2 regions of the Marinobacter sp. ES-1 genome follow, and region 1 is predicted to be linked to the other one. Evidence: predicted binding sites of a transcription regulator. Region 1 holds the regulator's gene; the other holds the start of a gene.

Region 1 (4,324 bases):
GTGAACGGACCTGGTCCAAAGTTTCGTGCACCAGTGTGATGGTGCCGGCCAGCGTGCTGGGCGCGATGGTCTCGGTTTTCAGGTAGAAGATCTTGTTGTCGATATCTGCCAGCTCGGCGCCAATCTGGCTGTAGGCAAAGTAGTAATCGTACTGGTTAACCACTTCGTTGTAGGCGCCATCCCGCTGGGGCGTGGCGGAGGCACTGCGGAACGAGACCTCTTCACCCCGATAACGAAGAATGTGGTTCCAGATCGCCTCAAGCCCGTTCTGGGGAATGGGGAACGGACTGGTCATGATGGTATTGCGCACGCCGTTACCATTATCCAGCAGCTCTGCGCTCAAGGCATTTTCGAAAGACTTTTCGTAGACATGCTCGGGGAAGGCTGCAGTCCTGCGCGTCTGGTAAACCGGCATAAAGAATTCCGGCCCGTACTGTTCCAGCATCCGGACATGGCCGTCCGAGAGCACATCACGGTATTGGTCCATGTTGTCGCGGGTAATGGTGTAAAGCGGCTTGTCTTCCGGGAACGGATCAATCTCCTTGGTTCCCTCGCGCCAGTTTGCCGGTGGTGTTGCCAGGCCACCGTTCCAGGCCGGAATGGTGCCTTCGGCATTACCGGCGCGTTCGGCACCGACCGGTGTGAGCTCGTTGTTCAACCGCTCTGCTTCGGCAGGTGAAACCTTTGCCACAGCGGATCCGGACAACCCCATTACTGCTGCGGTAACCGCCGCAACCAACTGGTTTCGCATCCCTCAACCTCCATTCTGAATGGTCGGGCGATCGACCTTCGCCCGAATTGCGGGTCTTTTTGCCAGTTTCAAACGCCCGTTTCAAGTGAAGGTTTGTAGTTTCTTGTGAACAGGCACCTGCATCAACAGCGACCATCAAAGGGGAGGAAATGGGTGGACAAAAATGATACTATTAGCCGCTTGGCCTGATCGATATACAAGGGTGTGGTCTTCAGGCGGGCAACTGATCATCCGGCACTGCATGTGGGCAGGTATTGCATGGCTTCAACGTGGTATTCACTGGTTTCACAAAAACTGTACCTGGCCCAGGTACTGATCCGGGAATTTGACCAGCCAACAACCAACAATGCTGCCAGCACCGGACTGCCGGCAGCCGTGATCGGAGAAGCCCGGTCTCAGGCAGTGGCAGAAGTCCTGCTGCGAGCCCGCGACGTACTACTGACCATGATCGCAAGGCTGCACCAGAAAAAGACGGAAACGCCGCACAGCCTGGCCGAGTTAAAGGCGCTGTTCGAATACGATGTGGCGGAAGTCGAGACTCTCGACAGCCTCGCGCAGCAGCGGGACAGCTGGTGGAACCACCTGGTTCAGCTGGACAAGGCCCTGGGCCAACCACCAGCGCAGAAAAAGACGGTCTCTGCCGACAACATTATTGCGGTAGCCGCAGAAGAAGGCCCGGACCGCTCCCTGCAGGCACTGGAACAGACCAGGGCAGCCATGGCCGTTTTTGCAAGGGAACTCGAAGAGCGGCACGGCGAGTGGTAGCAGCCCTGACCACGGCTGCACCGAAACAACCCGAATGACGACAAAGGTTTAACGAATGTCACCATCGTTTTTTGAAATTGTACAACTCTCTGACGGCGACTACGCATTGCGCCGGATAGACGATGATGCCGCCCCACTGGTGCGCATTTCTTTTTCCGAAGAAGCCCGGGAAATGATGGAGAACCGGGATATGAACGTGGCCAAGGCCATGATTGCTGCAGGCATTGAAGCCGCCGGCAATATCGACTACGACATGGGCCATGACATGGACTGGGATGAAGAAGACGGCGACGCGATCGACCCCCAGCCCAGCTATACCCTGCATTGACCGATACTGCGCCAGCCCTCAGCGCTGGCGCAAAATCACCCCGTGACTGTTGCCTTTCGCAGAAGCCTTTTGCAGTGAATCGAAGGCGGCGCGCCCCAGCTTGTTGGTCCAGAGCACTACCGCATGACAGGTACCTGCGCCCAGGGCGCGCTCTGCCAGCTGCTGGGCCGGGTATTCCGCAGTTGAACGCAGCACCAGGATCTCGTTTGCCACAATGCCGTGCATCTTCTGCCACTTGGCCACCAGCGCCTGGGGCGGATCAATCCACGCCAGCCAGCGCTTTTCCTGGTTCAGCTGGGTGAGCATGGGCAATAACAGCTGAAAGTTCTCTACCTGTCCTTCCGGCAGGATAATCTCCGTCACATTGCCGCCCAGGCCCGAATGACCCGCTGCCGAACCACCTGCAGTCCGGCGCATGCTTGCCGGGCGCTGGCCCGCAGAGATCGCTTGCGCCGGTGCCACTGTGGCCGGATGAAACGCCATGTTCTGATTGAAGCTCAACTGTTCCATAACTCACCTGCCTGTTCAGTGAAGATCGGAGCGCCGGATTACACCCACACCAAGACCTTCGATAAACAATTCCTGCTCACTCAGATCCACTTCGATAGGAGCAAACTCTTCGTTCTCCGCAATCAGCCAGACCCTTGAGCCTTCACGGCGATAGCGTTTGACGGTAACTTCCTCGCCCACCCTGGCCACTACTACCTGGCCATTGTGAACATCCTGCGTGCGATGCACCGCCAGCAGGTCGCCATCCAGGATGCCGATATCCTTCATACTCATACCCCGAACCCGCAGCAGGTAATCTGCCGAGGGCGAGAAGAAGTCCGGCTTCAGGGTGCAATGATCTTCCACATGCTCCTGTGCCAGGATCGGGCTACCCGCTGCTACCTGACCAATGACCGGCAACCCGAGATCCGGCTCAGCCTCCGGCAGGCGAATACCGCGGCTGGCGCCCGGCACCATCTCGATTGCACCTTTGCGAGCCAGCGCCCTGAGATGCTCTTCCGCCGCATTGGCAGAGCGGAAACCCAGCTCGGCAGCAATTTCTGCGCGAGTGGGTGGATAACCGGTTTCATCCAGATATCGCCGGATAATATCCAGCACCTGGGACTGTCGGGCGGTCAGCTTCATGCTTTTTCTCCGGGGTTGCTCGTCCTGGTTTTTTATACAGTGATTTGACTATATACAGTGTTTTATCCAGTGTAAAGTCCCTGTGCAGTTTCTTTCCTTTGGGTAACGGGACACGGCGCAAGCCTGTGTTAAGGTGACCTGAAACGAAGCAAGGGGATGCAAACACTCCATGAACGCAGCCAATCGTTGCAAGATGCCGGAAAGACTGGAAAACCACGAAGGTGAAGAACGCCGCGTAGGGGTCGAAATCGAGCTTTCGGGGCTCGGTTACGAACAGCTCGTGCAGCATGCCGCCCGCCTGCTCGGCGGATCACCGGAGCTGATCTCACGCTACGTGACCGCACTGGACACCGAACATGGCCGCTTTACCATCGAACTGGACTCCGATCCCATCAAGGAGCTGGACCTGGACGACGAGCGCCTGCCGCAATCCATCCGGGAGCTGGGCAGCCATGCCATGGATGTGATCGACTTTGCTGCCGAGAAGGTCGTTCCGCTGGAGATTGTAGGCCCGCCGCTGGCGTTCTCGAAACTGGAACTGATCGAAACCCTGATGGATGAGCTACGGGAACTGGGCGCCGAAGGTAGCCGTGAAGCCATCTACTTTGCCTTTGGCCTGCAGCTGAACCCGGAATTGCCGGACCTGGAACCCGCTACCCTGGTAGCCTACCTGCAAGCCTTTGCGGCCCTTTACGACTGGCTTAAAGCCCGGCACCAGCTGGATATCAGCCGCAAGTTCACCACCTATATCGAACCCTGGAGCAGCCGGTATACCGAGAAGCTGATGGCGGATGACTACCGCCCGGACCTGGAAACCCTGATGCGGGATTACCTGCACTACAACCCCACCCGCAACAAGGCCCTGGACCTGCTGCCGCTGTTCGCCCATCTCGACAAGGAACTGCTGGCAGGCTTCGTGAAGGACCCCAGGATCAAGAGCCGCCCTACCCTGCATTACCGCCTGCCGGACTGCGACATCGACAACCCGCACTGGCATTTCTCCACGGTGTGGAATGACTGGGTGGTACTGGAGCAGCTGGCCGCACATCCGGAAGACCTGGCCGATTTACGCAGCCGGTTCCGGGAGGCCCAGAAGTTCAGCTTCCACAACCTCACCCATTCCTGGCGTGAGACCACGGACAACTGGCTGAAACAACACGGTTATGTCTGATTATCAGGGCAACGACATGCCGATGGCAGAAGAACTGCCGGAGAAGCCGGGGCTGACCATCGGCATCAGTGGCCCGGTGCGAAGAAGCCTGGCGCACCGGCTGATCAACCTGGCCTTGCGCCTGCACGGTGCCAACACCCATTACATTCGCCCCGGCAGTCATACCGATGTGTCC
Region 2 (4,324 bases), on a different contig from region 1:
TACGCAGCGCGCTTGCCGGAGTCAGCGAGCACCTCGTAGGCTTCGGTGGCCTCTTTGAATTTACTGTCGGCATCCTGGTCATCCGGGTTACGGTCTGGATGGTATTTCATCGCGAGCTTCCGATATGCCCGCTTTATTTCCTTCTCATCCGCTCCCCGGGCAACCCCGAGTACTTCGTAATAATCGCGCTTGGCCATACTTCAAAACCCTGTTGCTATAACGCGGAAAACGCGGGGCTACCCCCGCGTTTTCCAACTGCCTGATGTACTTCGGATTTACTTCTTGTCGTCGTCTTTGACTTCTTCGAACTCGGCATCAACCGCGTCGTCTGCAGCCTGGGCACCTTCCTGCCCGTCAGCCTGCTGCGCCTGGTCAGCCTGATCCGCGTACATTTTCTGGGCCAGCTCGGAAGAGACTTCAGTCAGCTTCTGGGTCTTGGCTTCGATATCTTCCTTATCGGTACCCTTCAGAGCTTCTTCGAGGTCCTTGATGGCGCCTTCGATGGACTCTTTCTCGGCCTCGGTGACTTTGTCGCCGGCTTCGGTCAGGGTCTTGCGTACAGCGTGAACCATGGCATCGCCCTGGTTACGAGCCTGTACCAGCTCTTCGAACTTGCGATCTTCCTCGGCGTTGGCCTCGGCATCGCGCACCATCTTCTCGATTTCGTCATCGTTCAGGCCGGAAGAGGCCTTGATTACGATGGACTGCTCTTTACCCGTCGCCTTGTCTTTGGCAGACACGTTCAGGATACCGTTGGCGTCAATGTCGAAAGTCACTTCGATCTGCGGCACACCGCGGGGTGCCGGCGGAATGTCGGCCAGGTCGAAACGACCCAGTGACTTGTTCTGTGCCGCCTGCTTGCGCTCACCCTGAACAACGTGGATGGTTACCGCAGTCTGGTTGTCGTCCGCTGTGGAGAAGGTCTGCGATTTCTTGGTCGGAATCGTGGTGTTCTTCTCGATCAGCGGAGTGGCCACACCACCCATGGTTTCGATACCCAGGGTCAGCGGGGTTACGTCCAGCAGCAGTACGTCTTTCACGTCGCCAGACAGTACCGCACCCTGAATGGCAGCACCCATGGCTACGGCTTCATCCGGGTTTACGTCTTTACGCGGCTCTTTGCCGAAGAATTCCTTAACCTTCTCCTGCACCAGCGGCATACGGGTCTGACCACCCACCAGGATAACTTCGTCGATTTCAGAGGCCTTCATGCCAGCGTCCTGCAGAGCCACTTTACAGGGCTCGAGGCTGCGCTGAACCAGCTCTTCTACCAGCGATTCCAGCTTGGCGCGGGTCAGTTTCACGTTCATGTGCTTGGGACCAGACGCATCTGCAGTGATGTACGGCAGGTTTACGTCGGTCTGCTGGCTGCTGGACAGCTCGATCTTGGCCTTTTCGCCGGCTTCCTTCAGGCGCTGCATGGCCAGGGAGTCACCGCGCAGGTCGATGCCGCTGTCTTTCTTGAACTGATCCGCCAGGTATTCGATGACCTTCATGTCGAAGTCTTCACCACCCAGGAAGGTGTCACCGTTGGTAGCCAGTACTTCAAACTGGTGCTCGCCGTCTACGTCGGCAATCTCGATAATGGACAGGTCAAAGGTACCACCGCCCAGATCGTAGACCGCTACGGTACGGTCGCCGCTCTGCTTGTCCATGCCGTAGGCCAGCGCTGCGGCGGTCGGCTCGTTGATGATCCGCTTAACTTCCAGGCCGGCAATCTTGCCTGCATCTTTGGTGGCCTGGCGCTGGCTGTCGTTGAAGTAAGCCGGCACGGTGATAACCGCTTCGGTTACGGTCTCGCCCAGGTAGTCTTCTGCAGTCTTCTTCATTTTCTTGAGGACTTCGGCAGAAACCTGCGGCGGAGCCATCTTCTGGCCTTTCACTTCTACCCAGGCATCGCCATTGTCAGCCTTGGCGATCTTGTACGGCACCATCTTGATGTCTTTCTGAACCACGTCGTCTTCAAAGCGACGACCGATCAGACGCTTGATGGCGTACAGGGTATTTGCCGGGTTGGTGACCGCCTGGCGCTTGGCAGACTGGCCAACCAGTGTTTCGTTATCGTCGGTGTAGGCAATGATGGACGGGGTGGTACGATCACCCTCGGCATTCTCGATTACCTTAACCTTGTCACCATCCATGATGGCCACGCAGGAGTTGGTGGTTCCCAGGTCGATACCAATAATTTTGCTCATTGAATCACTCCAAGATCTTTCTGAATTCTGCTCCGGAGTGAGACCACCCCGGCTGTCGCTGTTTAATCGCTATATTGGCGCTTTCAGCGGCTTTTCAAGCCCCGGCGGCGCCTTTTTTGATCAATTTTCTGCTTTTGCCACTACAACCATGGCCGGACGAACAACACGGCCGTTCAGCAGATAACCCTTCTGCACCACCGCCACCACACTATTGGGCTCGGCGTCCGGGGCCGGCACCATAGACATGGCTTCGTGCTGCTGCGGGTCGAACGGTTCACCCACCGGGTTCACCTGCTCCACGTTGAATTTCTTCAGGCTGTTCATGAACAGGCTGAGGGTCATTTCCGCGCCTTCGCGGATAGAAGCCACCAGTTCGTTGGCGTCTTCCTGCCCTTCCGTGCTTTCCACGGCCTTCTCCAGGCTGTCGGCCACCGGCAGCAATTCCTTGACGAATTTTTCCAGCGCAAACTTGTGCGCCTTTTCCACGTCGATCTCGGCCCGGCGGCGCACGTTCTGCATTTCTGCCTGGGAGCGCAACGCCTGGTCCTGGTACTCCTGTAGCTTGGCCTTCAGGGCATCCAGCTCGGAACCCTCTTGCCCCGCCTCGCCAGCTTCCGGCTCGGCATCAGCCTGTTCCGCCTGTGCGGCTTCGTTCAGCTCTTCTTCTACCTGTTCGTTGCGCTTTTCGTCAGCACTCATGACAACTCCTGATGGATTTTCCCAGGGCCCGAAGGCCTGCGGCTGGTTTAAGCCCCGCCCGTTTCAGGGCAGGAAAATACGACTTTGCGAACGAATATGGGGCCCGCCGGGCGGGTTTCAACCTTCCGGGATGCATTCTTTACAAATTCGGGGCACAGGTTATTTGCAAACAGGAAAAACCCTGTATATATTCACAGCAACTGTATGGAATCACAGTATTCGAAATTTTCAGAGACAACAGACTCTGAACGGAGGTAATCAGCATGCTTATCCAACTGACGGTCTCGAACTACGCCATTGCTGAACGGGTTGAATTGCAGTTCAGCAAGGGCATGACAGCACTCACCGGCGAAACCGGTGCTGGCAAGTCTATCGTTCTGGATGCCCTGGGCCTGGCCATGGGCGGCCGCGCAGACGCCGGAGCTGTGCGCCACGGAGCCGAGCGTGCCGATATCAACGCCAGTTTCGATATCTCGAGAATTCCGGAAGCCCGGCAATGGCTTGAAGCCCACGAACTGGATGACAAGGAAGACTGCATCCTGCGCCGCACCATCCGCAAAGATGGCCGCAGCAAAGCGTTTATTAACGGCCAGCCCTGCCCGCTGTCCCAGCTCAAAGAACTGGGCGGCCTGCTGATGGACATCCACAGCCAGCACCAGCACCAGTCACTGCTGCGCAAAGACACCCACCGCAAACTGCTGGACGAGTTCGCCGGCGCCGAACAACTGGCCGACCAGGCCCGCAATGCCTGGAAAGCCTGGAACGCCACCCGCCAGAAACTGGAACAGCGCCGGCACAATGCCGACGAAACCGAGGCCAGGCTGCAACTGCTTCGCTATCAGGTAGAGGAACTGGACCGGCTGGCACTGGAAGACTGCGAACAGGAGGCCCTTGAGCAGGAGCAGGCCCAGCTGAGCCAGGCGGATGCAGTACTGCACAGCAGTCACCAGGCCGCCCTGCTCTGCACCGAAGATGACACCAGCGCAGCCGCCCTGGTACGCCAGGCCCTGCAGCAACTGGAGCAACTGCCGCTGGAAGTGCCGGCACTGGCCGATACCCTGCAGATGCTGAACGAAGCACAGATCCAGATTTCGGAAGCCGGCGACAACCTGCGCCGGTTTGTCGACGACTATGAAGCCGACCCGGCGCGGTTAGCCGAGGTGGAAGAACGCCTGAGCGCCATTTACCAGATGGCCCGCAAGCACCGGATTACCCCGGAAGAGTTGCCGGAACTGCACCAGCGCCTGGCTGCAGAACTGGCCGAACTGGACGGCGGCGAAGGCAGCCTGGAACAGCTTGAAGCTGAGCTTGAAAACCTGCGTAAACAATTCGATGAGCTGGCAGCACAGCTGTCTGCCAAACGGGAACAGGCCGCCATGGAACTGGACCAGCGGGTTGCCCGGGAACTGGCCCAGCTGAGCATGCCCAAC

What was found. The regulator LexA, encoded in region 1, represses DNA repair genes until DNA is damaged. The targets are predictions, from matches to a motif close to CTGTNTNNNNANACAG.
Region 2: a site for LexA is predicted at 3,076-3,091, ahead of recN (DNA repair protein RecN). Genes of this name have one in related genera too.

Annotation. Positions count from the first base shown of each region.
Region 1 covers NZ_AXBV01000035.1:10,311-14,634, reverse strand. Annotated here, with positions in the region: gene Q668_RS06155 (DUF1329 domain-containing protein) at 1-751, opposite strand, end outside; gene Q668_RS06150 (DUF6586 family protein) at 1,010-1,516, shown strand; gene Q668_RS06145 (hypothetical protein) at 1,572-1,844, shown strand; gene Q668_RS06140 (cell division inhibitor SulA) at 1,863-2,354, opposite strand; gene lexA (transcriptional repressor LexA) at 2,370-2,978, opposite strand; gene Q668_RS06130 (amidoligase family protein) at 3,148-4,149, shown strand; gene Q668_RS06125 (gamma-glutamyl-gamma-aminobutyrate hydrolase family protein) at 4,142-4,324, shown strand, end outside.
Region 2 covers NZ_AXBV01000032.1:45,718-50,041, forward strand. Annotated here, with positions in the region: gene dnaJ (molecular chaperone DnaJ) at 1-197, opposite strand, end outside; gene dnaK (molecular chaperone DnaK) at 276-2,195, opposite strand; gene grpE (nucleotide exchange factor GrpE) at 2,316-2,894, opposite strand; gene recN (DNA repair protein RecN) at 3,158-4,324, shown strand, end outside.